DNA from 2 places in the Pseudomonas lutea genome. Region 1 is predicted to be linked to the other one. Evidence: predicted binding sites of a transcription regulator. Region 1 holds the regulator's gene; the other holds the start of a gene.
What was found. Region 1 encodes sigma-54, which starts transcription at its own class of promoters, with help from an activator protein. Its sites were predicted from a motif close to ANTGGCATNNANNTTGCTNT; they were not measured.
Positions count from the first base shown of each region.

Region 2: the regulator sigma-54 is predicted to act here: its motif matches at 1,715-1,734, upstream of LT42_RS00795 (circularly permuted type 2 ATP-grasp protein).

Region 1 is NZ_JRMB01000002.1:770,436-785,572, reverse strand. Features, by position in the region: gene LT42_RS15710 (bifunctional 4-hydroxy-2-oxoglutarate aldolase/2-dehydro-3-deoxy-phosphogluconate aldolase) at 1-463, shown strand, start outside; gene LT42_RS15705 (aminotransferase class V-fold PLP-dependent enzyme) at 804-2,009, opposite strand; gene LT42_RS15700 (DUF3820 family protein) at 2,038-2,301, opposite strand; gene LT42_RS15695 (PA2169 family four-helix-bundle protein) at 2,534-3,007, shown strand; gene LT42_RS15690 (sensor domain-containing diguanylate cyclase) at 3,050-4,579, opposite strand; gene LT42_RS15685 (HPr family phosphocarrier protein) at 4,624-4,896, opposite strand; gene rapZ (RNase adapter RapZ) at 4,913-5,770, opposite strand; gene ptsN (PTS IIA-like nitrogen regulatory protein PtsN) at 5,773-6,237, opposite strand; gene hpf (ribosome hibernation-promoting factor, HPF/YfiA family) at 6,250-6,558, opposite strand; gene LT42_RS15665 (RNA polymerase factor sigma-54) at 6,634-8,127, opposite strand; gene lptB (LPS export ABC transporter ATP-binding protein) at 8,313-9,038, opposite strand; gene lptA (lipopolysaccharide transport periplasmic protein LptA) at 9,038-9,580, opposite strand; gene lptC (LPS export ABC transporter periplasmic protein LptC) at 9,567-10,139, opposite strand; gene kdsC (3-deoxy-manno-octulosonate-8-phosphatase KdsC) at 10,150-10,683, opposite strand; gene LT42_RS15640 (KpsF/GutQ family sugar-phosphate isomerase) at 10,684-11,658, opposite strand; gene LT42_RS15635 (ATP-binding cassette domain-containing protein) at 11,967-12,776, shown strand; gene mlaE (lipid asymmetry maintenance ABC transporter permease subunit MlaE) at 12,776-13,573, shown strand; gene mlaD (outer membrane lipid asymmetry maintenance protein MlaD) at 13,573-14,040, shown strand; gene LT42_RS15620 (MlaC/ttg2D family ABC transporter substrate-binding protein) at 14,052-14,705, shown strand; gene LT42_RS15615 (STAS domain-containing protein) at 14,702-15,007, shown strand; gene LT42_RS15610 (BolA family protein) at 15,122-15,137, shown strand, end outside.
Region 2 is NZ_JRMB01000001.1:177,299-192,435, forward strand. Features, by position in the region: gene LT42_RS00780 (LTA synthase family protein) at 1-313, shown strand, start outside; gene LT42_RS00785 (hypothetical protein) at 483-719, shown strand; gene LT42_RS00790 (ribonuclease E inhibitor RraB) at 971-1,309, shown strand; gene LT42_RS00795 (circularly permuted type 2 ATP-grasp protein) at 1,768-3,177, shown strand; gene LT42_RS00800 (alpha-E domain-containing protein) at 3,190-4,149, shown strand; gene LT42_RS00805 (transglutaminase family protein) at 4,146-4,994, shown strand; gene LT42_RS00810 (acetyl-CoA C-acetyltransferase) at 5,779-6,984, shown strand; gene LT42_RS00815 (3-hydroxyacyl-CoA dehydrogenase NAD-binding domain-containing protein) at 7,049-9,196, shown strand; gene LT42_RS00820 (amidotransferase) at 9,358-10,080, shown strand; gene LT42_RS00825 (magnesium and cobalt transport protein CorA) at 10,163-11,134, opposite strand; gene LT42_RS00830 (lysophospholipid acyltransferase family protein) at 11,227-11,979, opposite strand; gene LT42_RS00835 (crotonase/enoyl-CoA hydratase family protein) at 12,128-12,817, opposite strand; gene LT42_RS00840 (DUF6388 family protein) at 12,951-13,244, opposite strand; gene LT42_RS00845 (purine-cytosine permease family protein) at 13,437-14,939, opposite strand; gene LT42_RS00850 (YybH family protein) at 15,120-15,137, opposite strand, start outside.

The DNA.
Region 1 (15,137 bases):
GCTGCGTGACGCGCGTCCGGAGATGAGCGTGGGTGCCGGGACCATTCTTGATCGTCACATGCTCAAGGCCGCGGAAGAGGCGGGTTCCCAGTTCATCGTCACGCCTGGCAGCACTCAGGATTTGCTGGAAGCCGGCGCGCAGAGCGAATTGCCTTTGCTGCCGGGAATCAGCAGCGCTTCGGAAATCATGATCGGGTATGCGCTGGGTTATCGCCGCTTCAAGTTGTTCCCCGCAGAGATCAGCGGGGGTGTGGGTGCCATCAAGGCGTTGGGCGGCCCGTTCCCGGAAGTCCGCTTCTGCCCAACCGGCGGCGTCAGCGCGGCCAACCTGAAAAGCTACATGGCGCTGCCGAACGTGATGTGCGTGGGCGGTACCTGGATGATCGACAACGCATGGGTGAAGAACGGCGACTGGCAGCGCATTACCGACGCCACGGCCGAGGCGATTGCCTTATTCGACTGAGCCCAAGCGCTGGCGCACAGGTGCTAGGCCCTTCAGCCTTCGTTCAAGTGAAGGCTGGTTAAATACTGAATATGATTGGATTGAAACGCTCTGCGGGGCGTTGCTGCAGAAGTCGTTGTTGTTGCATGGCTATTTAGCGGTGCTCCTTGGTCGGGAGCGCCGCTTTTTTTTCGAGTTTTTCTGCACGACATAAATATGTACCCCGCGAAGTGTCGCTGGGACGCTTATCTTTGCCGCTCCTTTGTAGTTCGTTTCTCGATGGTTTATGCGGCGTCTCCGTGATGGGGGCGCCGTTTTTTTTGGTTTAATGGGTCGTCTTGGCCAGGTCATTCATGTCGGGTCAGGCGAGCGCGCGCAATGCCGCCACCAAGCGTTCAATGTCCTTGATGGAGGTGGTAAAGCCCGGGGTGATGCGAATGCACGTCCCGCAAGCGGACCCTTCCCGCGTCACCGCGAAGATTCCGTACTCATCCAACAGGCGTTTAACCATGCGTTCCTGATCGGCGTGACGGCTGAACCTGAATGAGGTAATGCCGCAATACAGCCGGGGATCGTCCGGCGTGAGCACGTCGATGCCCTCAATTGCTCGCGCCTGAGTCACCCAACAGTCTCGCAGGTAAGCCAGCCGGGCACCCTTGGCGATCGCACCTCCCATGGCACGGTGGTCTGCGAAGACTTTGGGCAGCGTCATCAGTGCTGGAATATTCGGCGTGCCATACGGGACGCGTCCGAGAATATCGTCCGCTCCATAACGTTCGTCCGCCATGTCCGGATCAATAGCACTCAGGCGCGCCTGCTTTACGTAGATAAAGCCCAGGCTCAACGGTGCGCCTATCCACTTCTGCAAATTGAACCCGGCAAACGAGACGCCCAGGTCCGCGAGCTCGAAATCCAGCAAACCCAGCGCATGAGCGCCGTCAAGAATCACCTCCACGCCGTGATCCCTGGCCAGCTCGGCGATTGCCTTGACCGGCATCACCAGCCCGGTCCGGTGGGTGACGTAGGTCAGCGCAACCAGCTTGAGGCGGGGATGGGCAGCGAATGCTTCACGGTAGGCCTGCAATAGCGCGTCGTGGCTGGCAGGGTGCTGGTGGGTGATTTCGATCACCTCCACGCCACGGTTTTTCGCCAGCCAGCGCATGCCGGTTTGAACGCTGTTGTAATCCAGGTCACTTACGAGCACCTGATCACCGGGAACCAGGCCGTTGTAGTTGCGAATAAGCGACTGCACCGATTCGGATGCGGAGCGGGTCAAGGCGACGTCCCGCACGGGCACGTTGAGCAGGCTTGCAAGGTCGGCGCGGATGGTCTCGCTGTCCTGCGTGTCGAACTGTTGCCTCACATAGACCGAGTTGCTGCGGTTGACGTAAGCAAGGTTTTGCTCGTAGTCCTGAAGTGCCGCGCGGGTCATGCGGCCGAAATAGCCGTGCTCAAAGTTGACCGGGCCAGGCTCCAGATCATACTGCGCAGCAATCTGCCCCCAGAACTCCTCGCTCCGAGCCTGCTCATCCACTGTTTCCGGTGTCGCGTATGCGGTGCTGTTCATCAGGCTGCTCGCTGTGGTCATTGGCCATTCAGTTGAAGCGTATGGGGGCTTTCGATGGGCCGCTGCGCAAGGGCTCGCGGGGACGTGTACGCAGGGGGTCGAGCAATGCCGAGAGTCCGTTGTGGTCGATCTCGTGCATAAGTGCCAGCAAGCTGCCGAGCTCGCCTGCAGGAAATCCCTGCCGCGCAAACCAGTTCAGATAGTCGCCGGGGAGGTCGGCCAATAAGCGGCCCTGATACTTGCCGAACGGCATCTCACGGACGACCAGCAGTTTGAGTTTTTCAGGTTCCATGCAAAACCGCGTATCCATTGGGGTGAATCCAGACAATACGTGCATTCTGCAATTGCGAAAACATACAGATCATGCAGAAAGCGCGGTGCAACTGTCGCTTGATAAGGATAAGTGACTGAAATAAAAGGATATTTCATTTTCGGAAAAGCTGGCATGCACAGTGCAATATTCCTTGTATAGAGCGTTTCGCTTCATCGAACCTTTGATAAACCTGCCAGAAAGGAACCGCAAAATGTCGGATATCAACAAAGAAGCCATCTCTGTTCTGAATGACTTGATCGAGACCAGCATTGACGGTGAAAAAGGTTTCCACACTGCTGCTGAAGACGCCAAGAACCCGGAAATCAAGGCTTACCTGCTTTCCCGCTCTTCCGGCTGCAAAACCTCTGTTGCCGAGCTGCAAGCCGAAGTGCGTGCACTGGGCGGCGACCCAGAAGATTCCTCGAGCGTCGCTGGCGGCGCACACCGTCTGTGGGTAAACCTGAAAAGTGCCCTCACCGGTAAGAGCGACGAAGCCGTTCTCAACGAAGTCGAAAGCGGTGAAGACCACGCCCTGAAGGCTTACAAAAAAGCTGCACAGGAAGCCACCGAGAAGAACCTGCCAGCCAACGTCACTGCCCTGATCCAGCGTCAGCTGCAGGGCGTGCAGGCGAACCACGACAAGGTCAAAGCCCTGCGTGACACCGTTCGTGCTGCCAACAAGTAAGTTGGAGTAGCTCGAAAAAACGCCAGCCAGTCTGGCGTTTTTTTATGCCTGGCGCTCGGCGTATGGATGAACGTAGGGTTCGACCTCCACGCGATTTCTGCCATATTTCTTCGCGCGATAAAGCGCTCGGTCGGCAGCGTGAAACAGCGGCTCGGGCAAGTCGTGGGTCGCGGGCAGATGCGTGGCGACGCCGATGCTGACGGTGATAGGTACGGTGTCATCAGCGAACGGCGGAAGGCCTTCGACGGCCAGGCGCAGTTTTTCGGCGATGACGCATGCACCGGACTTGTCCGTTTCAGGGAGCACGATCATGAATTCCTCACCGCCATAGCGCGCCGCCAGATCCCCGGGCCTGCGAATGTTCGCAGCAAGGGTCTGGGCAACGCTGCGCAGTGCGACATCGCCACCGTGATGCCCATGCCGGTCGTTGAAAGCCTTGAAGTGGTCCACATCAATCATCAGCAATGCCAGCGGCCTGCCCGAGCGTATGCCTCGCGCCCATTCCTGCTTCAGGACCTGATCCAGCCTGCGCCGATTCGCCAGCCCGGTGAGGCCATCGGTCGAGGCCAGGCCGGCCAGTTCACGCTCCGCCTTATGACGAAGGCGCAACTGCCGGCCGAGTAACCATGACAGCCACACAATCCCGAGGCAGAGCAGGCCGGTCGCGCCTGTCACCAACAGTGCATTGCGTTTCCATACGGCGTAGACATCGTCCCGTGACTGGGCCACCACGACAATCAACGGCAAGTCGCCCACACGGGAGAAGGTATAAAGGCGTTGCGCGCCATCCAGCTCGGAAACTGCCGCAAAACTGCCATTAACCTCTTTCAGGATCCGTTTGAAGTTCGGCCGCATGCTGAAATTCTGGCCGATGAATGTTCGGGTGTTGTCATCCGGTTGACGCGCAAGCAATACCCCCTCTGCACTGAGCAGGTTAACCGTGCTGGTCGGCCCGATGTCGAGGGTGCGGAACAACTGATCGAAATAGGAAAGCCGCATCGATGCGCTGGCGACCCCGACGAACCTGCCATCATCAGACGGGAGACGGCGGCTGAAACTGATGCAGAGGTCCTTGAAACCCCAGCGCGAAAGAAAAGGCCCGTCCACCCGCAACGCCAGCGAGCCACTGTTCTTGAGGTCGGAAAAACCCGGACGATCCGAAAAATCGTCTTGCCGCGGTATGAGCGATGTGGAATCGGCGATGATCCGGCCGGTATCGTCAAGCAGCACCAGGTCCCCTTTATAGGGGGCAGCCGTGGCGCGATCGAACAGGACCAATTGCCGTAGCTCCGGGGAAATGGTCATGAGGTCGGGCCGGCGCCATGCAGCGATCAAGCCCTGAAGAGAGGTGTCGTACAGCTCGGCATTGCGCTGCACGTCGGCGTCGATCAGTTGCACGACATTGTTTGCCGAGCGCACGGCGGCCTCGCTGGCAGTGCCGAGTTCGCGAAAGAGCAGCCATCCCACGATGGCCAGAATAGCCGCCACGGCCACCACGCTGCCCAGCATCAGTATCTTCTCGGACCCTGATCTGACCCCTCGCGCGTCGGGAGGCATGGCTGTCAGTGGCATCGATCATCTCAGGCAGGAAGGAGGGCTTTGCTCAGGGGAGAGGTTTATTCGCCTTCGTCGAACTTGTTGTTGATCAGATCCGTCAGGCCTTTGAGTGCAGCATCTGCCTCCTCGCCTTCAGTTGCCAGGTGGATCTCGGTGCCCTTGCCAGCGGCGAGCATCATGACGGCCATGATGCTTTTGCCGTCGACCATGGACTCTGGCGTGCGGCCGACCCTGATCTGGCATGGGTACTTGCCGGCAACGCCCACGAATTTGGCTGCGGCACGGGCGTGCAAACCCAGCTTGTTGATGATGGTGATTTGTAGAGCGGGCATCGCGATGGAGGTCCTTTCAGCTTAGGTCGCGGTGGCGAACCTGAACATTCTTGAGCGATTGCTGCAGAACCTGACCCAGGCGTTCGGTCAGGTAGACGGAGCGGTGGTGCCCGCCCGTGCAGCCAATGGCGATTGTGACGTAGGCGCGGTTACTGGCGGCGAAGCGCGGCAACCACTTGTTGAGGTATGAAAAGATGTCCTGAAACATCTCTTCGACATCCGGCTGGGCCGCCAGGTATTCAGCCACTGGCTTGTCGAGGCCCGATTGCTCGCGCAGTTCGGGCTTCCAGTACGGATTGGGCAGGCAGCGCACATCGAAGACCAGATCAGCGTCGACGGGCATACCACGCTTGAAGCCGAAAGATTCGATGAGGAACGCCGTGCCCGGCTCAGGCTTGTTCAGCAGCCGCAGTTTAAGGATGTCGCGCAGCTGATAAAGATTGAGGTGGGTGGTGTCGACCGTCAGGTCAGCCAAATCAATGATGGGGCCGAGCAAGGTCTTCTCGTCGCGGATGGCTTCTGCCAATGAACGCGTGGCCGTGCTGAGCGGATGACGACGACGTGTCTCGGAAAAGCGTTTGAGCAGGGTGGCTTCATCCGCGTCCAGAAAGAGCACGTCGCACTGGATGTGCCGCGCGCGGACTTCTTCGAGCATGCGCGGGAATCGGGTCAGGTGACTCGGCAAATTGCGTGCGTCGATTGAAACCGCCAACAGCGGTTCCGCCAGCTCGGTGTTGATCAACGCGCGCTCTGCAAGCTCCGGAAGCAGGCCCGCAGGGAGGTTGTCGACGCAATAGAAGCCGCTGTCTTCGAGGACATCGAGAGCCGTGCTCTTACCGGAGCCGGAGCGACCGCTGACGATGATCATGCGCATGGTCAGTGACCGTTCTGGGCGTCGAGGACGACGTTATACAAATCTTCGCTGGTTTTGGCGCCGCGCAGGCTTTTACGGACGTCTTCGCGATCAAGCATGCTGGCGATCTGACGCAGCAGCTCGAGGTGAGCGTCGGTCGCCGCTTCAGGCACAAGAAGCACAAACAACAGATCGACCGGCGCGCCGTCGATGGCGTCGAAGTCGATGGGTTTCTCGAGATGCAGAACTGCGCTCACGGGTGTGGTGCAGCCCTTCAAGCGGCAGTGAGGAATGGCAATGCCGTTGCCAAAGCCGGTCGAACCCAGCTTCTCACGGGCAATAAGGCTTTCAAACACCACCTCTTCGTCGAGATCGGGCACTTCTCTGCCGATCATCTTGGCAATGTTTTGGAGTACGGCTTTCTTGCTGCCGCCTGGCACGTTCACGAGCGAACGGCCAGGGGTCAGGATATTTTCAAGTCGGATCATGGGTGGGGAGTATCAGCGAGCAGTCGCGCCTTGCAGCAGACTTTGCTGTTTTTCCTTATGTTTTTTGAGTTGGCGGTCAAGCTTGTCGGCAAGCAGGTCAATGGCGGCGTACATGTCGTCGTGTTCAGCGTTGGCAACCACTTCTGCGCCAGGCACATGCAAGGTGGCTTCAATTTTCTGCTTGAGCTTCTCGACCTCCATGGTGACCTGTACGTTGGTTATCTTGTCAAAGTGGCGTTCCAATCGGGCGAGCTTCTCACCGATGTAGGTACGCAGAGGTTCGGTCACTTCCAGCTGGTGTCCACTGATGTTGACTTGCATACAGCTTCTCCTTCGTTGCCAGTGCATTAAGAGGCAGGCGTAGTGCCTGCCGCTGGAACGCTTTGACGCATGACCTTACATCAGTCGCTTGCGTTCGCTGGACGGCGCAATCCCCAGGGATTCGCGGTACTTGGCGACTGTGCGACGGGCCACTTGGATGCCTTGTGCTTCCAGTAAACCAGCGATCTTGCTGTCACTCAACGGCTTTTTCTGATTTTCCGCGGCGACCAGTTTTTTGATGATCGCGCGAATGGCCGTTGACGAGCACTCGCCGCCTTCCGAGGTGCTGACGTGGCTGGAAAAGAAATACTTGAGCTCGTAAATTCCGCGCGGGGTGTGCATGAACTTCTGCGTCGTCACGCGCGAGATCGTGGATTCATGCATGCCCACCGCTTCAGCGATGTCGTGCAGGACCAGCGGCTTCATCGCCTCGTCGCCGTACTCCAGAAAGCCACGCTGATGTTCAACGATTTGAGTGGCCACTTTCATCAGCGTTTCGTTGCGGCTTTGCAGGCTCTTGATGAACCAGCGCGCTTCCTGCAACTGGTTGCGCATGAAGGTGTTGTCGGCACTGGTATCGGCACGACGCACAAAGCCGGCGTACTGCGGGTTGACCCGCAAGCGTGGAACGGACTCCTGGTTCAATTCCACCAGCCAGCGCTCGTTGTCCTTGCGCACGATGACGTCAGGGACGACATATTCAGGTTCGCTGGATTCGATCTGCGAGCCGGGGCGGGGGTTGAGGCTCTGGACCAGTTCGATGACCTGACGCAGGTCATCTTCCTTGAGCTTCATGCGGCGCATCAGCTGTGAGTAATCGCGGCTGCCCAGTAGATCGATGTAATCACCGACCAGCTTCTGCGCTTCTGCCAGCCACGGGGTCTTGGCCGGTAACTGTCGCAGCTGCAACAGGAGGCATTCGCTCAGGTTGCGAGCGCCAATGCCGGCAGGCTCGAACTGCTGAATACGATGCAAAACCGCTTCGATCTCGTCCAGCTCGATGTCGAGTTCAGGGTCGAAAGCGTCGAGCAGCTCTTCCAGTGTCTCGTCCAGATAGCCCTGGTTGTTGATGCAGTCGATCAGGGTCACGGCGATCAGGCGATCGGTGTCCGACATCGGCGCCAGGTTCAGCTGCCACAGCAAGTGGCTTTGCAGGCTCTCGCCAACCGAGGTGCGGGTGGTGAAGTCCCACTCATCGTCATCGTTGCTGGGCAGGCTGCTGGCGCTGGTCTGATAAACGTCTTCCCACGCAGTGTCGACGGGCAGCTCGTTGGGGATGCGCTCGCTCCAGTCGCCTTCTTCAAGATTGTCCACAGTCGGCGCCGACTCCTGATAGGTCGGCTCCTGAACATCGGCGTTGGGCTTTTGCTCTATGTTATCGGCCAAAGGGTCGGCGTTATCGAAATCGTCGCCTTCCTCTTGCCGTTCCAGCATCGGGTTCGACTCCAGCGCCTCTTGAATCTCCTGTTGGAGATCCAGCGTCGACAACTGAAGTAAACGGATTGCCTGTTGCAGCTGCGGGGTCATCGTCAGCTGCTGGCCCATTCTCAAGACTAGCGAAGGTTTCATGGCAGGGCTAAACACCTTATTCGCCGGCGCACTGCGCGCCATTTACTACCAGGGCGCCAAGGGCGCCAACTTAAGCAAATTATATGCCTGAAGCAGGAGGGTTTGCCTAGAGCGTGATGACAATTAAAAGCGAGGCGGCGACGGAGCGTATGCGGCTCGTCGCCCGATGCCCCGTCATCACTCGGTCAGAGCCGGAACTCGTGACCCAGATACACTTCCTTGACCAACTGGTTGGCCAGGATGGATTCAGCGTTGCCCTCGGCAATCAATTGCCCATCGTTGACGATGTAGGCGGTTTCGCAGATATCCAGCGTTTCACGCACGTTGTGGTCAGTGATCAGAACACCGATCCCTTTAGCCTTGAGGTGGTGAATGATCTGCTTGATGTCGCCAACGGAGATCGGGTCAACGCCGGCAAAGGGCTCATCGAGCAGAATGAATTTTGGCGAAGTGGCCAGTGCGCGGGCGATTTCGACGCGGCGACGTTCGCCGCCTGAAAGGCTCATGCCCAGGTTGTCGCGGATATGGGTGATGTGGAATTCCTGCAGCAGGCTTTCGAGCTCCTTGCGGCGGGCGGCGCGATCGAGTTCCTTGCGGGTCTCCAGGATCGCCATGATGTTGTCCGACACCGAGAGCTTGCGGAAGATCGACGCTTCCTGGGGCAGGTAGCCGATGCCAGCGCGTGCGCGGCCATGCATCGGCTGGTGGCTGACGTCCTGGTCGTCGATCAGGACGCGACCCTGATCGGCCTGGACCAATCCCACGATCATGTAGAAGCAGGTGGTCTTGCCGGCGCCGTTCGGGCCGAGCAGGCCGACGATCTGGCCGCTCTCGATAGACAGGCTGACGTCACGTACGACCTGACGGCTTTTATAGGCCTTGGCCAGGTGTTGGGCTTTCAGCGTCGCCATTACTGGGCCTTCTGCTGGTCGGTTTTCTTTTTCGGCTGGATGACCATGTCGATGCGCGGACGCGGCGCAGTCACCTTGGTGCCATTGGCACGGCCAGCGTTGACGACCTGCTTGACGGTGTCGTAGACGATTTTCTCGCCTTCGGAGGTGTTGCCGTCATTGACCACTTTGGCTTTGTCGATCAGGACGATGCGGTTCTGGGCCGCGAAGTACTGAATGGTGACGCCCCATGCCTGAACGATGGGCTTGTCCACGCTGGGCTTCTGCTCGTAATAAGCCAGGTTGCCCACTGACGTGAAGACGTCCACGTCACCTTGTGGCGTACGGGTGATGGTCACCGTGTTACCGGTGATTTTCATCGTGCCCTGAGTAATGATGACATTGCCCTTGTAGGTGGCGATGCCCTGCTTGTCGTCCAGTTGCGCGTCATCCGACTGAATATGGATGGGTTGATCGCGATCCGTCGGCAGAGACCAGGCGCTCGCGCTTCCCAGTGCTGCGCCCAGGCCGAGCAAAAAAGGAAGGGTTTTAACGAGCCTCATACTGTCCTCTTACGTTGGATAGCAGGTTCATCCTGCTTTCTTTCAGATACGCTTTCATACCCGTGCCGGTCGTTACACCGCCAAGACCGTCGATTCTAACGGGTTGGGCAGTTTCCGCATATTGCTTCTGAGGGAATACAGTCATGCGGCTGCTGGTGATGATGGTGGTGCGGTTCTTCTCGTCGGTGCGGTTGATGCGCACCGAGTCGATCAGTTCGACATGATCACCGCCCGGCGACACTTCAGCGCGAACGCTCTGCACATGCCACGGGAAGGTTGAGCCCCGATACATCTGCAGCACCGGCGTAGTCATCAGCGTGACGTCGGTGGCTTTCAGGTGCTCGACCTTGTCCGCGGTCATGTCGTATTGCATGGTCCCGTCGGGCAGGTACTGGATGCTGTGGGCGTTGGTGGCGTAATAGTCGACAGCGCTTTCATCCACGGCAGCCTTGGGTTGATCAAGGAAGCTCTCGGGGCTGATGTTCCAGTAGCCGACCGCGGCCAGCAGCAGCGCCAGCACACCGAACAGCAGAAACGTACGAAACTTTTTGCTCAGCATAAATGCACTTCTATAGGTAGGCGGCGTGAGCCGCTTCGAGGTTGCCCTGAGCGTTCAGGATCAGCTCGCAGAATTCGCGGGCAGCGCCTTCGCCGCCACGTGCCCGGGTGGTGCCATGTGCATGCTCGCGCACAAACCCGGCGGCGTTGGCGACAGCCATGCCCAGGCCTACGCGGCGTATCACAGGCAGGTCAGGCAGATCGTCACCCAGGTACGCGACCTGTTCGTAGCTTAGATTCAGTTGCTGTAAAAGCTCGTCCAGAACCACGAGCTTGTCTTCGCGGCCCTGATACAGATGAGCGATACCAAGATTTTTTGCACGCCGCTCTACCACGGGGGTCTTGCGGCCACTGATGATTGCAGTCGCCACACCCGAATTGATGAGCATCTTGATGCCTTGCCCATCGAGGGTGTTGAAGGTCTTGAACTCGCTGCCGTCTTCGAGGAAATACAGCCGTCCATCCGTCAGCACGCCATCGACGTCGAAGATGGCCAGTTTGATGTTCTTGCCGCGTTGCATCAGGTCGTTCATATCGGCGCTCATTTACATGACTCCTGCACGAAGCAGGTCTTGAAGGTTGAACGCGCCAACCGGGCGATCGTTCTCGTCGACCACAATGAGTGCGCCGATCTTGTTGTCTTCCATGATTTTCAGCGCCTCGGCTGCAAGCATTTCCGGGCGCACGGTCTTGCCGTGTACGGTCATGACCTCATCGATGGTCGCCAGGCGTATGTCGATGGGGCGGTCGAGCGTGCGCCGCAGATCGCCGTCCGTGAAGATGCCGGCGAGACGGCCGTCGCTTTCGAGGATGGCCGTCATGCCCAGGCCCTTGCGCGTCATTTCCATCAGCGAGTCACGCAGCGGCGTGCCTCGCGCCACCTGAGGCAGGTTCGCGCCAGTGTGCATGACGTGCTCGACCTTCAACAGCAGCCGGCGGCCAAGCGCCCCGCCGGGGTGGGAAAACGCGAAATCTTCAGCGGTAAAGCCTCGGGCGTCGAGCAGCGCGACGGCCAGGGCATCCCCCATGACGAGCGCCGCCGTAGTGGAGGAGGTCGGCGCCAGATTGAGCGGGCAGGCTTCTTTTTCTACCCGTGCATTGAGATTGACATCGGCGGCCTTGGCCAGCGTCGACTCCGGGTTACCGGTGAGGCTGATCATCTTGATGCCCAGGCGTTTGATCAGTGGCAGCAGCGTGACGATTTCGGCCGTCGTGCCCGAATTGGACAACGCCAGGATGATGTCGGCGCTGGTGATCATGCCCATGTCACCGTGACTGGCCTCAGCCGGGTGCACGAAAAAAGAAGGCGTGCCCGTGCTGGCGAGGGTCGCGGCGATCTTCTTGCCAATGTGCCCTGATTTGCCCATGCCGACCACGACCACGCGGCCCTGACTGCCCAAAATCAGGTCGCAGGCGCGGACGAAATCGGCATTGATGTGCGCGAGCAAACCTTCCACGGCCTCTATTTCAAGGCGGATGGTGCTCTGTGCCGATTCAATCAGGTCGCGGGCATTGGACATATCGGAAGGGGTCGCTTGGTGAAAAGCCGGGGATTATAGCGGCAATGTTCAAAAGCCTCACGCTTCATCGCTGCTGTTTGTTTAATGAAGCGGCTGGTCCTTCAGCAGGCGCTTTAATAAGGCTGGCGACAGGTAGGAAATTTCAACGCAGTCTCTAATCCACTTCTTTGTTTGCGACTTGACACGTTGGAGCTTGGGCGGCGTATGAGAGCGGTGGTATAGTCCGCCGCTTGTTCGGCCCCTCCGAAAGTGTGTCGTTCGTCAAGAACGCGGCATCTGAGAGACAGGTTGCATCGCAAGGAGTTTAGATGAGTGCCGATAACGCCTACGCGGTCGAGCTGAAGGGCGTTTCCTTCAAGCGCGGTACGCGCAGCATCTTCAATAATGTGGACATCCGCATTCCCCGGGGCAAAGTCACCGGCATCATGGGGCCATCGGGCAGTGGTAAAACCACGCTGCTGCGACTGATGGGAGCACAACTGCGCCCGAGCGCAGGCGAAGTGTGGGTCAACGGCCAGAATTTGCCGAAGCTTTCGCGCAGCGATCTGTTCGATGCCCGCAAGCAGATGGGCGTGCTTTTCCAGAGCGGCGCGCTGTTCACCGATCTCGACGTTTTTGAAAACGTAGCGTTTCCGCTGCGGGTTCACACCAAGCTGCCTGAAGACATGATCCGCGACATCGTCCTGCTGAAGCTGCAGGCAGTCGGGCTGCGCGGTGCCGTGGAATTGATGCCTGACGAGCTGTCGGGTGGCATGAAGCGCCGGGTCGCACTGGCCCGGGCCATCGCGCTGGATCCGCAGATCCTCATGTACGACGAGCCCTTCGTCGGTCAGGACCCTATCGCAATGGGCGTGCTGGTTCGGCTGATCCGGCTGCTCAACGATGCGTTGGGTATCACCAGTATCGTGGTGTCTCATGACCTCGCCGAAACCGCCAGCATCGCCGACTATCTGTATGTCGTCGGCGACGGCCAGGTGCTGGGGCAGGGCACGCCGCAGGAACTCATGCAATCGGATAACCCTCGTATACGTCAGTTCATGACGGGCGATCCTGACGGGCCGGTACCTTTCCATTATCCGGCACCGGATTATCGCGAAGATCTTTTGGGGAAGCGCTGATGCGCAGAAAGTCATTGATGGATCGCGTACGCCTGATGGGGCGCTCCGCGATCGACATAGTTGCAGTACTGGGGCGTTCGGGCATTTTTCTGGTTCACGCATTGCTGGGGCGTGGTGGAATCGGCGGCGGTTTTCAGCTGCTGGTTCGTCAGTTGCACTCAGTGGGTGTCATGTCGCTCGCCATCATCGTCGTGTCGGGTGTGTTCATCGGCATGGTGCTGGCCCTGCAAGGGTTCAGCATTCTTGCCAAGTATGGATCCGAGCAGGCTGTGGGGCAGATGGTCGCCCTGACGCTGCTGCGTGAGCTGGGCCCGGTAGTGACCGCGCTGCTGTTCGCTGGTCGTGCAGGCTCTGCACTGACCGCCGAAATCGGCAACATGAAATCCACCGAGCAGCTGTCCAGTCTGGAAATGATTGGCGTCGACCCCCTCAAATATATTGCTGCGCCGCGTCTTTGGGCGGGCTTCATTTCGTTGCCGGTGCTGGCGCTGATTTTCAGCGTGGTCGGCATATGGGGTGGTTCGTGGGTGGCGGTGGACTGGCTGGGCGTCTATGAAGGCTCTTTCTGGGCCAACATGCAGAACAGCGTTTCGTTTTCCGATGATGTAATCAACGGTGTCATCAAGAGCGTGGTATTCGCTTTTGTCGTCACCTGGATTGCCGTGTTCCAAGGCTATGACTGCGAGCCCACGTCCGAAGGGATCAGTCGCGCCACGACCAAGACCGTCGTGTACGCCTCGTTGGCCGTATTGGGCCTGGACTTTATTTTGACCGCCTTGATGTTTGGAGACTTCTGATGCAAAACCGCACCCTCGAAACCGGTGTAGGCCTGTTTCTGCTGGCCGGGATTCTGGCTTTGCTCCTGCTCGCCCTGCGCGTCAGCGGTCTGAGCGCCAGCGCGACCAACGACAGCTATAAACTTTACGCAAATTTCGACAATATCGCGGGTTTGACTGTCAGAGCGAAAGTGACCATGGCCGGTGTGACCATCGGCAAGGTCACTGCAATCGATCTGGATCACGATACCTTCATGGGCCGTGTGACGATGGAGGTGGACAAGCAGGTCAACAATCTGCCTTCGGACTCCACCGCCTCTATCCTGACCTCAGGCCTGCTGGGTGAGAAATACGTCGGCATCAGTGTTGGCGGCGATGATCAGCTGTTGAAAGACGGCGGCACCATCCATGACACCCAGTCCTCGTTGGTACTTGAAGACCTGATCGGTAAATTCCTGCTCAATTCAGTGGGCAAAGACGCCAAATGAGGAGTTTTTTCATGATCTCGATTCTGCGCCGTGGCCTTCTGGTGCTACTGGCCGCGCTGCCTTTGTTCGCTAACGCAGCAGCGTCCGATTCCGCACACGATCTGGTTGACCGTACCACCAAGCAATTGCTGGCGGATCTCTCGGCCAACAAGGAAACCTACAAGTCCAATCCTCAGGCCTTCTACGATGCGCTCAACGGTATCGTCGGCCCGGTTATCGACGCTGATGGCATCTCCAAAAGCATCATGACCGTGAAGTACTCGCGCAACGCCACCCCGGCGCAGATGCAACGCTTCCAGGAAAACTTCAAGCGCAGCCTGATCCAGTTCTACGGCAACGCGCTGCTTGAGTACAACAACCAGGGCATCACTGTTTCCCCGGCCAAGCAGGAAGCGGCTGATCGCACTTCCGTCGACATGTCGGTCAAGGGCAACAATGGCGCGGTCTACCCGGTTTCCTACACGCTCGTCAAAATCGGCGGTGAGTGGAAGGTGCGCAACGTGATCATCAACGGCATCAACATCGGCAAGCTGTTCCGCGATCAGTTCGCAGATGCCATGCAGCGCAACGGTAACAACCTGGACAAAACCATCGACGGTTGGGCCGGCGAAGTCGCCAAGGCCAAGGAGACCTCCGAAGCGTCCAGCGACAAGGTCGTCAAATGAGTCAAGCGTCCGTAACTGCCGCTGGCGGCGGGGAGCTGATGCTCACCGGCGTGATCGACTACCGGACCGGCCCCGCCTTGCGTGAGCAGGGCGCGGCGCTGATCAAGGCAAGCATCGCCGCAGGGTTGATGCTGGATTGTTCCGGTGTCCAAAAGTCGAGCAGTGTAGGTCTGGCTTTGATTCTTGCCTTCATGCGGGATGCGCAGGCGTTGAATAAGTCACTTACCGTTCAGGCTTTGCCCGAGGACATGCAGGAAATCGCCCAGGTATCGGGCCTGACCGAGTTGTTGCAGCACCATTAATTGCTTTCATCATTCAAGCCCCTCGTCCGTCCCTTTCAAAGTAGGGTTCGCAACGAGAGGGCTTTTTTGTATGATGGCCGACCCGCGCGCGTAGGGCGCCGATAGAGGTTAAGCATGCAGGCCGTAGAAG
Region 2 (15,137 bases), on a different contig from region 1:
CGAGACCGTGCATCAGTGCTGGGGTCGCGATTTGCTGAACCTGCCGTCTGGCGATCTGGGCTTTGGCGTGATCAAGCCTTCGGGCAGCGAGCAGACCGTTGCGCTGGTCACCGGCGACCGTATCCTGATCGAACCCAAGGAAATGGAGGCGAAGGTCTACCGCTATGAGTTGGGTAACAAGCCGCACGCCGAGCTGGTGCCCAACGCACCGGATGCTGCAGAGTTGCGCAATAAACTCGACAGCTTCCTGCAGACGGCGACCAAGAGCCTGCTCGACAATACCGCTGGCGTAAAAGACGCCAAGCCTCAATGACCGCAGCTTGATAAAAAACGCCCCGAGTCCGGGGCGTTTTTTTTGCCGGGCAAAAGCCCGCATACGGCCGCGTGGCCAGCCCAAGCGCTGACAACGCGGGTTGAACGTCGTTGCGCTGCAAGGGTCAAGATCATTAGGCCGTTGTCAGGCCTTTACTAAGGAGACATTGATGAAAGTGTGGACTATTTCGTTTCTGGACAAAGACGGTGTACAGCAGAGCCTCGATCTTGACTCCGATCACCGTCCCAGTGAAGAAGAGGCTGCGCAGAAAATCCGTCCGATTCTGTTTCCGGTGGCCAGTGATCTTGATCTCAATGACCTCGATGGACGCACCGCCGAGCCCACCGTGAAGACACTCAAAGAGCAGAATGCGGTACAGATCATCTCCATCGTCGAAGCTTCGTAAAACACCTGCTTTTTCCTGCAATCCTGCCAATTGGCAACGCCCCTCCAATGGGCGTACTCTGCCAGTGAGGTCGGTGATGCATCCACCTGAGTTCGCTCACGTGCGCATGCCCGTTTTGTAATAACGCACTGGCTTTATCAGCGACATGCTTGAGTTCCGGGCGGCAGATGACCTGCCGCTTCACGCCCCGCCATCGTGGCGTGTTTCGGAATTGTTGAAACTCTATCTATCGTTGCATAGGAGGACGTTTCATGAGCACAGCCTATCAGGAAGACATCAGCAGCCATGTACTGCGCTGCATGAAAGAAGGCGGTTTCGACTTCGCCCGCATCCACCCCATCGAGTTCTATGCCACGTTTCCGGACGAGGATCGCGCGCGTCAGGCCGCTGATAAATTCCGTGGGGAATCCGTCAATGTCCAACTCAATGCACGGGAGGACGGTGCCTGGCACCTGGAGCTGAGCAAGGTGATGTACGCGACTTACGACGGGATCGGGGACTTCGAGCAGGATTTCCAGACGGCCATTCTGGGTCTGGACGGGGAAGTGGAAGGGTGGGGCGTCAAACAGGAACTCAAGCGTCTGCATTGATATTGGAAGGCACGCTGTCCAGATATCTCCCGTGAGCTTTTTCCGTCCTCGTTCAATGACGAGTCGGAGGCGGGAGATGCACCGCACTGAATCACGGACAAAAAAAAGCCGCTCTCATCGGAGCGGCGGAAAGGGAATGGCGGGTGGCGCACTGACGGTGCTGCCGAAATAGTTTCGAAGCCGGCTGCCTTGTGTGATCTGGCGGCGGGTCTTCGCGATGGGGCGATTATGCGAGTCGGGGCGGGTCGGCGGAAATCGTCTCTCGCTATGCCGTCGATAGTTTTTTCAAGCGTGGCACGCATCGCTATGAAGCGTGAGCGAGTGGGTGAGGGCGCATCGCGCACAGGAATGGTGCGAGTGGTCTGACTGGTTTAACCAACCCGTTGAAATCTAAGCGTTTATGCCGATGGCACGGGCCTTGCGAAGGCTCTGATGTCCATGGTGACAAGGAGTACGGCATGATCCGCACCTTTTACGACGAGATGTACGATGCGGGCGGCGCAGTTCGTCCGCATTACCGGGAATTTGCCCGCTGGTTGGGTGAAGCGCCACCTGAGCTGCTTGCTCAGCGCCGGCGCGAGGCTGACCTTTTGTTTCATCGCGCCGGGATCACGTTCACGCTGTACGGCGATGAGCAGGGCACTGAAAGGCTCATCCCCTTTGACACCATCCCACGGAGCATTCCGGCCAGTGAGTGGCGCGTCGTTGAGCGCGGCTGCATTCAGCGCGTCAAGGCGCTGAACATGTTTCTGGCAGACCTTTACCACGATCAGCGCATCATCAAGGCCGGCATCATCCCCGCCGAGCAAGTCCTCGCCAACGAGCAGTATCAGTTGGCGATGCAGGGCCTGAATCTTCATCGAGACCTGTATTCGCACATTTCCGGTGTCGATCTGGTGCGCGACGGCGACGGCACGTATTACGTGTTGGAAGACAATCTGCGTACGCCCAGCGGCGTCAGTTACATGCTGGAAGACCGCAAAATGATGATGCGGTTATTCCCCGAGTTGTTCGCGGCGCAACGCATTGCCCCCATCGATCACTACCCGAATCTGCTGCTGGATACCTTGAAAAGCTCCAGCCCGCTGGATAATCCGAGCGTCGTGGTACTCACGCCCGGACGCTTTAACAGCGCGTTCTTCGAGCACGCCTTTCTGGCGCGGGAAATGGGCGTCGAGCTGGTCGAAGGCGCCGATCTGTTCGTGCGCGACGACCGCGTGTTCATGCGTACCACCGATGGCCCCAAAGCGGTGGACGTGATCTACCGCAGGCTCGACGACGCGTTCCTCGATCCGCTGGCGTTCAACCCCGACTCAATGCTTGGAGTGCCGGGCCTGCTGGCCGCCTATCGTTCCGGCAACGTGGTGCTGGCCAACGCCATTGGCACCGGGGTCGCTGACGACAAGTCGGTTTACCCTTTCGTGACTGACATGATTCGTTTCTACCTCGACGAAGAGCCGATCCTCAAGAACGTGCCGACCTGGCAGTGTCGCAAGCCCGAGGAACTGTCTCACGTGCTCGCCAATCTGGGCGATCTGGTCGTCAAGGAAACCCAGGGCTCCGGTGGCTACGGCATGCTGGTCGGCCCTGCCGCCACGGCCGCTGAAATCGAGTCCTTCCGGGCGCGGCTCAAGGCCAAGCCCCATGCGTACATCGCGCAACCGACTTTGTGTCTGTCAACCTGCCCGACCTTCGTCGAAAACGGCATCGCCCCTCGTCACATTGACCTTCGCCCCTTCGTTCTGGCCGGCCGCGAGACCCGTGTAGTGCCCGGTGGCCTCACGCGCGTTGCCCTGCGCGAAGGGTCGCTGGTGGTGAATTCGTCGCAGGGTGGCGGGACCAAAGACACCTGGGTGGTCGAGGATTAAGGATGCCTGCCAATGCTAAGTAGAACTGCCTCGGATCTGTACTGGATGTCGCGTTACCTTGAGCGCGCCGAAAACCTGGCGCGGATGCTCGACGTCAGTTATTCGCTGTCGCTGATGCCACAGGACGGACGCGGGGATGGCCTTAATGAAATGGCCATGCCCTTGTTGATCACCGGAACCCTGGACGATTACCTGGAGCGCCACGGCGACTTGCACGCCGAGCGCTTGCTGCACTTTTTTGCCCTGGACGCGGCCAACCCCGCGAGTATCTTCAGCTGCCTCGGCGCTGCGCGGGCCAGCGCCCATGCCGTGCGTGGGCGTATTACTGCGGACATGTGGGAGAACATCAACGCCACCTACCTGGAAATTCGCGGCATCGCGGAGCAGGGCCTGAGCCGCTATGGCATGAGCCGTTTCTGCGAATGGGTCAAGGAGCGTTCGCACCTGTTCCGTGGGGCCACTTACGGCACCATCATGCGCAACGACGCTTTCCGCTTCATTCGTCTCGGCACCTTCATCGAACGCGCCGACAACACGCTGCGCATGCTCGACGCGCGTTACGAGATGCTGGAGCTTCGCGGTCCTTCTGCCAATGCCGCAGCGGACAGTTCAGCGGCGGGTTATTACCAATGGAGTGCGTTGTTGCGCGCGTTGTCCTCCTTTGAGGCCTACACGGAGGTGTATCGCGATGCGCCCGGTGCGCGGCAGGTTGCAGAACTGCTGTTGTTGCGAGCCGATATCCCGCGTTCGTTACGCGCCTGCCTGGAGGAACTGGACCTCATTCTTGCCAGCCTGCCGGGCGCCAATGGCCGTCCCGCGCAGCGGCTGGCAGCCGAGCTGGACGCTCGCCTTCGCTACACCGGCATCGACGAAATCCTCGATGAAGGCCTGCATGAGTGGTTGAACGAATTCATTCCACTTCTGGCCCAACTGGGTAGCGTCATTCACACTTCTTACCTGGAGGCTGCATGAGAATCTCAATTAGCCACGAGACCACCTATCACTACGACGATCAGGTCCGCGCCAGCATCCAGTATTTGCGTTTGACCCCCCATGACAGCGAGCGCCAGCAAGTCTTGAGCTGGGAACTGGCGCTGCCGCGTCCGGTGCGTGCGCAAATCGATCCGTTCGGCAACATCCTCCACGTGCTGACCCTGGACGAACCCCACGAGGCCATCGTGATTGGGGCTCGGGGCCAGGTTGAGATCGATGAGAAGCGTGAGGCTGAACACGAAACCCAGTCTTCACTGCCGTTCCTGCGCTTTACCCGGCTGACTGAAGCCGACGAAGCGATTCGCGCCTTCGCCGTGGCGCAGACGCACGCACGCACCGACCGCACGGCGCTCATCGATATGATGCACGCGCTCAACGAGCACATTGCGTACACCCCTGGGGTGACCGCCGTCGACACCTGCGCTGCCCAGGCCTTCGCCAGCCGCGCCGGGGTCTGTCAGGACCATACCCATGCGTTCCTGGCCTGCGCCCGCAGTCTGGGGGTGCCGGCCCGCTATGTTTCGGGTTATCTGTACAGCGACAGCAGCGAACACCTGTCCAGCCACGCATGGGCAGAGGCATGGATCGACGACGCCTGGTACAGCTTCGATGTGACCAACCAGTTGGCGATCCCGCAGCGGCACCTCAAGCTGGCGGTCGGCCTGGATTATCTGGATGCCTGTCCGGTTCGCGGCATGCGCCGTGGCGGCGGCTGCGAGCAGATGCACGCCAAGGTTGTCGTATCGCCCACTGCGCCGATCGCGGTCCCGTCTGCGCCCGAAAAGACTGCTGCGCCCATGATCCAGGTGCAGCGTCAGGGTTGAGGAAGTTCGGTCGGGCGTACCGACCGCCACTTGCTTTCAGCAATGCCCATCGACTCGCCACGTCCTCGATGAACAGCCGTGCAGGCCTGCCGGCTGGTACTCATTCGTTTTGAGCTACTCGCAAGTACGTGCACACCGAGAACGCTGCCTGCGCAATGCAGTCATCGGCGTGATCGGAGCACGAGCTTGCCGCCGGGAGGCTCAGCCAAACAATCGGGTGAGGTTTGGCAATATGAGGAGCAGGGTCGTCGCGAAAACAATCAACCCGGCCTGACGAATTTTTGAGCGCTTGAACATAGTAGATGCCTTTTCTTGTTATTCCTGAGCGACAGAAACCCACAGGCTTCGGGGATGACCAAAGCGAAGGGTTGGCAAAGGTGAGGCAAAAGAGCAGGTTTCCCGGTCAGCAGACCGTGGACGACAGGCGCTTGATGAATCGATTTTGTTATCGCGCCACTGCTACTGACTTAACCTTAGAGCCCACGTGCCGCGCGGCTTAGATCGTTATGAGCTGGACAGCCGGTTTCTCATAACCGAGATGTTTTTTGGCGAATTGCTATCACGCATACATTCCCCTCCTAGACGCCTTCACCGTTTACCGCCATTGTTCGTTACCTTGCTACCGTTCGTCTGAGTCCGAAACTTCTCACAACCAGCTACCCTATCAAGCGGTTCGGCAGCGACGGTCGCGCAGTGAGAGATAGACGCCAGTCAAACATCAAGGCAGCAGCGTGATGACAATCGTGCTGTCAGTGAACGAAAAAAGTGGGTTAGCGAGGACAGGATGACCGAAGCGTTTATTTATGATGCTCTGCGCACGCCGCGTGGCAGAGGCAAGCCGGACGGCGCGCTGTACAGCGTGAAACCAGTGGATCTGGTGACCGGGCTGCTGAAGGAGCTGCAACTGCGCAGTCATCTGGACACGGCCCTGGTCGACGACATTGTGCTGGGCTGCGTGACCCCGATCGGCGAACAGGGGGCTAACATCGCCAGAACGGCCGCGCTGGTGGCTGACTGGTCGACGCGAGTCGCCGGGCTGCAGGTCAACCGGTTCTGCGCCTCCGGCCTTGAGGCGGTGAACCTGGGCGCGATGAAAATCCGCTCCGGCTTCGAGGACCTCGTGGTGGTCGGCGGGGTGGAATCGATGTCGCGCGTGCCAATGGGCAGCGATGGCGGTGCATGGATGGGAGATCCGCACACCAACCTGCACACTCAGTACACCCCGCAGGGCATTGGCGCTGACCTGATAGCCACGCTGGAAGGTTTCAGTCGCGAAGACGTTGACGCCTTTGCGCTGGGCTCGCAGCGCAAGGCCGCACAGGCCCAGGCGAGCGGCGCGTTTCGCCGTTCGCTGGTGACGGTGCGCGACCAGAACGGCATGCTCTTGCTCGACCATGACGAGTGCATTCGACCGGACACTTCGCTGGAAGCGCTATCCAGCCTGCGGCCCAGCTTTGCGAACATCGGCAAAATGGGTTACGACGCCACAGCGCTGCGCGTCTACAGCCACGTCGAACGCATCGAGCACGTGCACACGCCCGGCAACAGTTCGGGCATCGTCGATGGCGCTGCATTGATGCTGCTGGGCACCGCACACATCGGTCAGTCTCTTGGGCTCAGGCCGCGTGCGCGCATCGTCATGACCGCCGTGACCGGTACCGATCCCACCATCATGCTGACCGGGCCTGCGCCTGCCGCGCTCAAGGCTCTGGCGCGGGCCGGGCTTGTGCTGGATGACATCGACCTGTTCGAGGTCAACGAGGCCTTTGCATCAGTGGTGCTCAAATTCATCAAGGACACCGGGGTCGACCCCGACAAGGTCAACGTCAATGGCGGATCCATTGCCCTCGGTCATCCACTCGGGGCCACCGGCTGCATCATGCTGGGCACCTTGCTCGACGAGCTGGAGGCCCGGCAGCTGCGTTATGGTCTGGCGACCTTGTGCGTCGGAGCCGGCATGGGCATTGCGACGATCATCGAGCGGGTATGAGCATGAACCCCGCGCACTTGACCGCACGCGTGTATCCGCAAACAGTTTCAGGAAGAACGACCGTATGACCGACGCCATTCGCTACGAAACGGGGGCCGATCAGATTGTCACGTTGACCCTCGACATGCCCGGCCAGCAAGCCAACACCATGAACGCCGCTTACCGTCAGGCCATGGCTGACATTCTGGAGCGCCTGCAGGCCGATAAGGCATTCATCGCCGGGGTCATCATCCGCTCGGCAAAAAAGACGTTCTTCGCCGGGGGCGACCTCAACGAGCTGGGCCAGGTCGATGCGTCCCGTGCCGCCGGGTTTTATCAAATGACCATGGGCATCAAGGCCCAGCTTCGCCAGTTGGAAACGCTCGGCAAACCCGTCGTCGCTGCCATAGAAGGCGCGGCGCTGGGCGGTGGGTTGGAGTTGTGCCTGGCCTGTCATCATCGCATTGCCCTGAAGGGCAGCCACGTCAGGCTGGGACTGCCGGAGGTCACCCTTGGCTTGCTGCCTGGAGGCGGCGGGACAGTGAGGCTGGTGCGCATGCTGGGGCTGGAGAAGGCCTTGCCGTTGCTGATGGAGGGGCGCGCGCTGAGTGCAGAACTTGCCCTGGAAACAGGTGTGATCGATCAGATTGCCAGCGACGCCGACGACCTGCTGGCCAAGGCACGGGCATGGATCGTCGCCAATCCGGCCCCGCTCAAAGCGTGGGATCAGCCCGGCTTCGAGTTGCCCGGTGGCACGCCAGCGAACCCGAAGGTCGCGCAGATGCTGGCCATTGCGCCCGCCATACTGCGCAGCAAAACCCAGGGCTGCTACCCGGCGCCGGAAAAGATTCTCGCCGCGGCGGTGGAAGGTGCCCAGGTGGACTTCCACACCGCCGAAAAGATCGAGGCGCGGTATTTTACCGAGCTGGCCATTGGTCCCATCGCCAAAAACATGATCGGCAGTTGGTTTCAGCTCAATCAAGTCAAGGCGATCGAGGGCCGACCCAAGGCGCCGCCGGTGTTTCATATGCGCAAAGTCGGCATTCTGGGTGCTGGCCAGATGGGCGGCGGGATCGCTTATGTCACCGCGATGGCAGGCGTCAATGTGATCCTCAAGGACCTCAATCTGGCGGCCGCGCAGAAGGGCAAAGACCACTCCGTACGACTTCTGGACCGTCAGGTTGCCGCAGGACGCCTTACCGAGGCTCAGCGCGACGCGGTGCTGGCGCGGATCAAGCCCACCGGTCGCGACAGTGATCTGGAGGGTTGCGACCTGATCATCGAGGCGGTGGCCGAAGACCGCGAACTGAAAGCGCAGGTCAGCGCCGCAGCCGAGCAGGTGGTGGTGCCCAATGCAGTGATCGCCTCCACCACCTCGACGCTGCCGATTACCGGCCTGGCCAGCGCAATCAGCCGGCAGGAGCGGTTCGTCGGTCTGCACTTTTTCAACCCCGTGGAAAAGATGCGCCTGGTGGAGATCGTGAAAGGCGCGCGCACCAACGACATGACCCTGGCCCGTGCGTTTGATTTCGTTCGGCAAGTGGGCAAAACAGCCCTCCTTGTGAACGACACGCGCAGCTTTTTCACTTCGCGTGTATTCACTGCGTTCGCAGACGAGGGTATTGCGATGGTCGGCGAAGGGGTAAGTGCGCCGATGATCGAAACCGAGGCGCGCAAGGCCGGGATGCCCGCAGGCCCGCTGGCGATGTCGGATGCGGTGTCGTTGAGGCTGATGAGCGACATTCGCCAGCAGACCCGCAAGGACCTCGCTGGACAAGGAGCTGACATTGAGGTCAGAGCACATCCGGCCGACGCGGTGATTGAGCAGTTATTGAGCGAGCATGGCCGTACAGGCAAAGCCGGCGGTGGCGGGTTTTACGATTACCCCGACGCCGCGCCCAGGCATTTGTGGCCGCCGTTGAAACTTCGTTTCGAAAAGCCCGAGGCGCACATCAGCGGTCAGGACATTCGCGACCGGTTGCTGTTTATTCAGGCCCTGGAGACCGTTCGCTGCCTGGAGGAGGGCGTCGTGCGCTCAACCGCCGACGCGAACATCGGATCAATGTTGGGTGTCGGTTTTCCTGCATGGAGCGGAGGAGCGTTGCAGTTCATCAATCAATACGGTTTGAAAGCCTTCATTACCCGCGCCCGCGCCCTGGCCGAGCGTTATGGTGAGCGCTTCCAGCCGCCGGCCCTGCTGCTGGAAAAGGCAGAAGAGGGGGCGCGGTTTTAATAACCGGCCTGAGATGCGCCCACGGCTGCGTCGCACCTTCAAATGAAGGCGCAACGGCGTGCGGTTGACAGGGCGCGCAACCCAACTGGGCCTTGCCTTGCCCGGGCCTTCAAGGCAGGCTTGGGCCCTGCATTTTTGCCTTTTCCGCTTCAGGGATTTATATGTCGTTACGCATCTGCATTCTGGAAACCGACGTCCTTCGCCCGGAACTGGTTGATCAGTACCAGGGTTATGGGCGGATGTTCGAAAGGCTTTTCGCACGTCAGCCGATTCCTGCCGAATTCGTCGTCTACAACGTCATGCAAGGCGACTATCCGCCTGATGAAGAGCAGTTCGACGCCTACCTGATCACCGGGTCCAAGGCTGATTCCTTCGGCACTGACCCATGGATCGAAACCCTGAAAACCTATTTGCTCGAACGCTACAAACGTGGCGACAAGCTGCTGGGCGTGTGCTTTGGCCATCAGTTGCTGGCGCTGCTGCTGGGTGGCAAGACCGAGCGGGCCACGCAAGGCTGGGGTGTGGGCATCCATCACTACAACCTGGCGCCGACCGAGCCCTGGATGACGCCTGCGGTGGATAAGCTCACGCTGCTGATCAGCCATCAGGATCAGGTCACGGCGCTGCCTGAAGGCGCGACAGTCATCGCTTCCAGCGACTTCTGTCCGCTCGCGGCGTATTACATCGGCGATCAGGTGCTGTGCTTTCAGGGGCACCCGGAATTCATCCACGACTATTCCCGGACGCTGCTCGACATCCGCCAGGACGCGTTGGGTGAGCAGGTCTATGGCAAAGGTATCGCAAGCCTGGAGGAAGACCACCACGGCACGGCCGTTGCGGAATGGATGATGAGGTTCGTCGCCAACAAGCGTCCAGCAGTCTGATGCGCAACCCGGCGCTCGCGGGCGCCGGACGTGCCCGGTTTACGCCAGGCGGTAAGCAGCGAGGCGGTTTGCAGCCAGGCTCTTATAGCCAACCGGAGCGCTTGAAGCTCGCGAACAAAATCCCGCATCCGCCCACGATCACGCCCAGCACCACGTAGTAACCGTAATGCCAGGTCAGCTCGGGCATGTTCTGGAAATTCATTCCGTAAATGCCGGCGATCGCTGTCGGGAACGCCAGTATCGCCGCCCATGCTGCGAATTTGCGTTGGGTAAGGCTTTGCCGGGATGACTCTAGCAGCAGGCTGATCTCAATGGTCTGGCTGGCAATGTCGCGCAGGTTGGCAAGGTCTTCCATCTGCCGTTTGACATGAATCTCAACGTCACGGAAGTACGGCCGCATGTTCTTGTCGATGAAGGGGAAACTCAGCTTTTGCAGTTCTTCACCGATCTCGACCATGGGCGCCACGTAGCGGCGCAGGCGCAGCAGGTCCCGGCGCAGGGCGTGGATGCGATGGATGTAGGATTCGTTGAGGTCTTTGCGCAGCACATTGTGCTCCAGCTCTTCGAGCTCGCAGTGGATCGACTCGGTGACCGGCTGGTAGTTCTCGGTGACGAAGTCCAGCAGCGCGTAGAGCACGAAGTCCTCACCGTGCTCCAGCAGCAACGGCCTCGCCTCACAGCGTTGGCGCACCAGCCCGTAGGATTTGGAGTCGCCGTTGCGTGAGGTGATGATGTAACCCTTGCCGGCGAAGATATGGGTTTCGATGAAAATCAGCTTGCCGTTTTCGCGGATCGGCGCGTAGGTCACGATAAACAGGGCGTCGCCGAAGGTCTCCAGCTTGGGTCGGCTGTGGACTTCCAGCGCATCTTCAATGGCCAGTTCGTGCAGGTTGAATTGGCGTTGCAGGGTCGTGAGTTCCTCCAGGCCGGGGTGCTCCAGGCCGATCCAGACGAAATGCCCCGGCTTGGCTGCCCAGGCTGCGCCTTCATCCAGAGAGATATTGGTGACTTTCTTTCCAGCGCTGTAGACGGCAGCGGCAACCACTCGACCCATGATGATCTGCTTCTTCTTTTAGGAAACTGACGCGCAGCTTAGCGCTCTCCCAGATCAGAGTCGGCGGTTATCAGCGAGTTCGCAGGTTTTTTTCAGCGTCGTTCAGCGTCTGTTTGGTCGGGCAGGGCATCGCCCAGTTGCGTGTCCATGCTGACAATGCAGGCCTGCATCTGCGCGTGGCACTGCGCGATGAGCTGGGGGATATCCTCGGCGGACAGGCCAGCGGTCGGGATGGCGGGCAGCGTGCGAATAATCACTTCGCCGCTGCGCCAGCGCTGTAAGTTCATGCTGCGCACATAGGTGCTGACGCATACCGGCACGATGGGCACGCCGGCCTCGATCGCCATCTGAAAGGCGCCGCGTTTGAAAGCGAGCAATCCATGGCCTTTGTTGCGGGTGCCTTCGGGGAAGACCCAGATAGAGGTGTCTTTATGCTGCAGGGTTTCGGTTGTCTGAAGAATGGAGCGACGCGCCCGCAACGGGTTGCCGCGATCGATCAGCACATTGCCCGCCAGCCAGAACAACTGGCCGAACAGCGGCACCCACTTGAGGCTCTTCTTGCCGATGCAGACCGTGCGGGGCGGCACGATGTTGCCGAGCACAAACAGGTCGTAGTTGGATTGATGATTGCAGACGATGACGCAAGGCCGCGCCCGTGCGAACTGCGGGCTGAGCTGCGCGTCAAGGCGCAGGCCGAGAATGCGCATGGCGGGGCGCGCGTACAGGCGGGCACACAGGCGGCTATTGTCCGGGTTGAAAGGTCGACACAAGCCGAGCAGCAGCCCGAGCACGCCCGCAGCGATAAAGTGCAGACCCATCAGCAACATACGCAGAACAAACAGCATGCAAAACCCACCCGGCAGGCGAAAAGCCGCGCAGTGTACGGGTGTGCACTGAAGTCGGCAATCGAACATGGCCCGGGCGGGGCAGAGGAATTTAACGGGATATTTCAGGACAACGCGCTGCGAGGTTCCAGCGCGATGCCGTGCCGGGTCAAAGGGGGATCTGGCGATCCAGTTCTATGGCGCGGTCGAGGGTTTCAAGCAGTTCCTTGCGCACTTTGAGCTTGGTCTGCTTGTGCGCGCGCATGTTGATCTTCTTCAGTTGCAGCGCCACGGTGCGCGCTGCTTCGGTGAGTTCGTCAGGCGCGACCACCTTGTCCAGGAAGCCGGCTTGCAGCGCACCTTTGGGGTCGAACATTTCGCCGCAAATCACCGAGCGGCCGAACGCACTTTTGCGCAGGCGGTCACGGGCCAGTTCGATACCGGCGTGGTGCATGGTCATGCCGATCTGCACTTCGTTGAGGCCGATACTGAACGGGCCGTCAACGCCGATTCGGTAGTCCGCAGACAACAGCAGAAATGCGCCTTTGGCCACCGCATGACCGCCACACGCGACGACGATAGGGAAGGGGAAAGACAGCATGCGCCGCGCGAGCGTAGAGCCCTCGGCCACCAGGCCCATCGCCGCTTCGGCGGATGAGGTCATGATTTTTAGATCGTAGCCGCCCGAGAGGATCCCCGGCTGGCCGGTGATGATGACCACGGCGCGGTCTTGCTCGGCGCGGTCAAGGGCGGCGTTGAACGCAGCGACCACATCATTGCTGATGGCGTTGACCTTGCCGTTGGCCAAGGTCAGCGTCGCAACGCCGTCGTCCAGCTGATAGGCGACCAAGTCACTCATGGAGCACGTCCTTTGTTGTTTTGAAGTGGCGCAGACGTTACTCACCCGGCGGTGCGAGGTAAAGCACAAAGGATGACCGGGGAGTCAGAGGGTGCGGGTCACCCAGCCTGGCGACCCGAGGGAGAGGGAGGGGCTAAACTTCGACTTCGTTGAGCTCGCAGTATTCTTCCCAGTCCATGTCCAGCGCTTCGGCGGCTTCCTTGTGTGCGGCCAGACGCAGCTCCTTGAGCTGCTCCGGGGTTTCGGCGATGAACGTCAATGCCAGTTCCCAGGTCGGGATGCCCAGGCTTTCCGCTTCATCCTCAAAGGCCCAGAGCGTTTGCTGTTGCTGCTCTTTGGGGCTCAAGTCCTGGATTTCAGCCTGCAACATCGGATTGGTCACGATGTACTTCGCCAAGGCAGCTTCGGTCCAGTCGTTTGCGTTCATGCGGGGGTGATCTCCTGTGGGTCGAGCTGACGTATTGCAGTGAATGGAAATTGAGGTGAGCCCGGATTGTGCGGGATGTCATTCGCCCGCGCCAGTCACCGATGGCCCGTCGGTCGGGGTGGCATGGATCACACGGCGCTCGATGAAAAGCGCCTGCTTCAAAGCAGGCCCCTGTTCAAGAGCGTCGGAAAATCAGTCGATCGCCATGGGTTTCTTCACATTGCGGTGCGCATTGTCGCCCAACAGCGGATGCGGCCCGTGCGCGCCATATACGCCAACCGGTTCCGGGAACGTGCGCAGCAGCGTGATGTAGAGCAGTGCTGCAAGGCCCAGGGTAATCGGCAGGCTGATGTCGATACCTCCGGCCAGGTTACCCAGCGGACCGACGAACTGCCCCGGCAAGTTGACGAAGCACAGACCCACCGCCGCGCTGGGGATCCACGCACCCAGGCCGCGCCAGTTCCAGCCGTGCTCGAACCAGTAATGACCGCCGCTTTGCCCCCGAGTGAACACCTGCAAGTCCGCCGGGTGATAAAAGCCACGCCGAACGATGAGGCCCAGCACCATGATGATGATCCACGGCGAGGTGCAGGTCACGATCAACACCGCGAAGGTCGACACGCTCTGCACCAGATTGAAGGCGAACCGACCGATGAAGATAAAGGCAATCGCGGCGATGCCAATCAGGATCGTGGCCTGGGCACGACTGAGCAGGCGCGGAAACATGCTCGACATGTCCAGGCCTGTGCCATAGAGCGATGTTGTCCCGGTGGACATACCGCCGATGATCGCGATCAGGCACACCGGCAGGAAGAACCAGCCGGGCGACACGGCGAGCAGTCCGCCGACATAGTTGTTGTCTGCAATGTATTGCGGCGCCTGGGTGGCGACGATGGTGGCCGTGCACAGCCCGAACAGGAATGGAATCAGCGTGCACAGCTGCGCCAGAAACACCGACGCCATAATGCGTTTCTTCGACGTCTGCCGCGGGATATAGCGCGACCAGTCGCCGAGAAACGCGCCGAAGGACACCGGGTTGCTCATGGCCAGCAACGCAGCGCCGATGAACGCTGCCCAGAAGCCTTCGCTGCCGTTATTCAGCGTGCCGGCGAAGCCTGCGTCAAAGCTGCCGCTGAAGGCGAATATCCCTAGGAGGAACAAGAGGCTTGAGGCGAACACGGCGATCTTGTTGACCCACAGCATGAAGCGAAAACCGTAGATGCACACCACCAGTACCAGCACCGCGAAAACGCCATACGCCAGGCCCAGGGTCAGGTCATTCTCCGGCAGACCGGTCATGCGCTTCGCTCCGCCGATCAGGGCATCCCCGGAACTCCACACCGACAGAGAGAAGAACGCAACCGCCGTGAGCAGTGACAGGAACGAGCCAACGATGCGACCGTGAACGCCGAAGTGGGCACCGGACGAAACGGCGTTGTTGGTGCCGTTGAGGGCGCCGAACAGGCCCATCGGCGCAAGGATGATCGACCCGAGCACGACGCCCAGCAGAATCGCCCAGACGCCCGCCTGAAACGACAGGCCGAACAACACCGGGAAACTGCCCAGCACGGCAGTGGCGAAAGTGTTGGCCCCGCCGAACGTCAGACGGAAGAGGTCAAGTGGCGAGGCATCGCGCTCGGCATCGGGGATTTGCTCGACGCCGAAACTTTCAATTCGGTTGGCGGGGTGGGTCATGGGAGGTTCCTGCGCGCTGTCGTGTTGTTATAAGGCCGGCGGCGAGCGCTGGCCCGTTCTCTCGATCGTTTAACGATCGTGGCATTGGCAGTGGTCGCCATCGCGACCATCAATCATTGAAAGTGCTGCGTAGTGAGTGCGACGGCCTCTGCGGGCCATTCGCCGGAATGGAGTAACGGGCTAGCCCGACTGTACGGA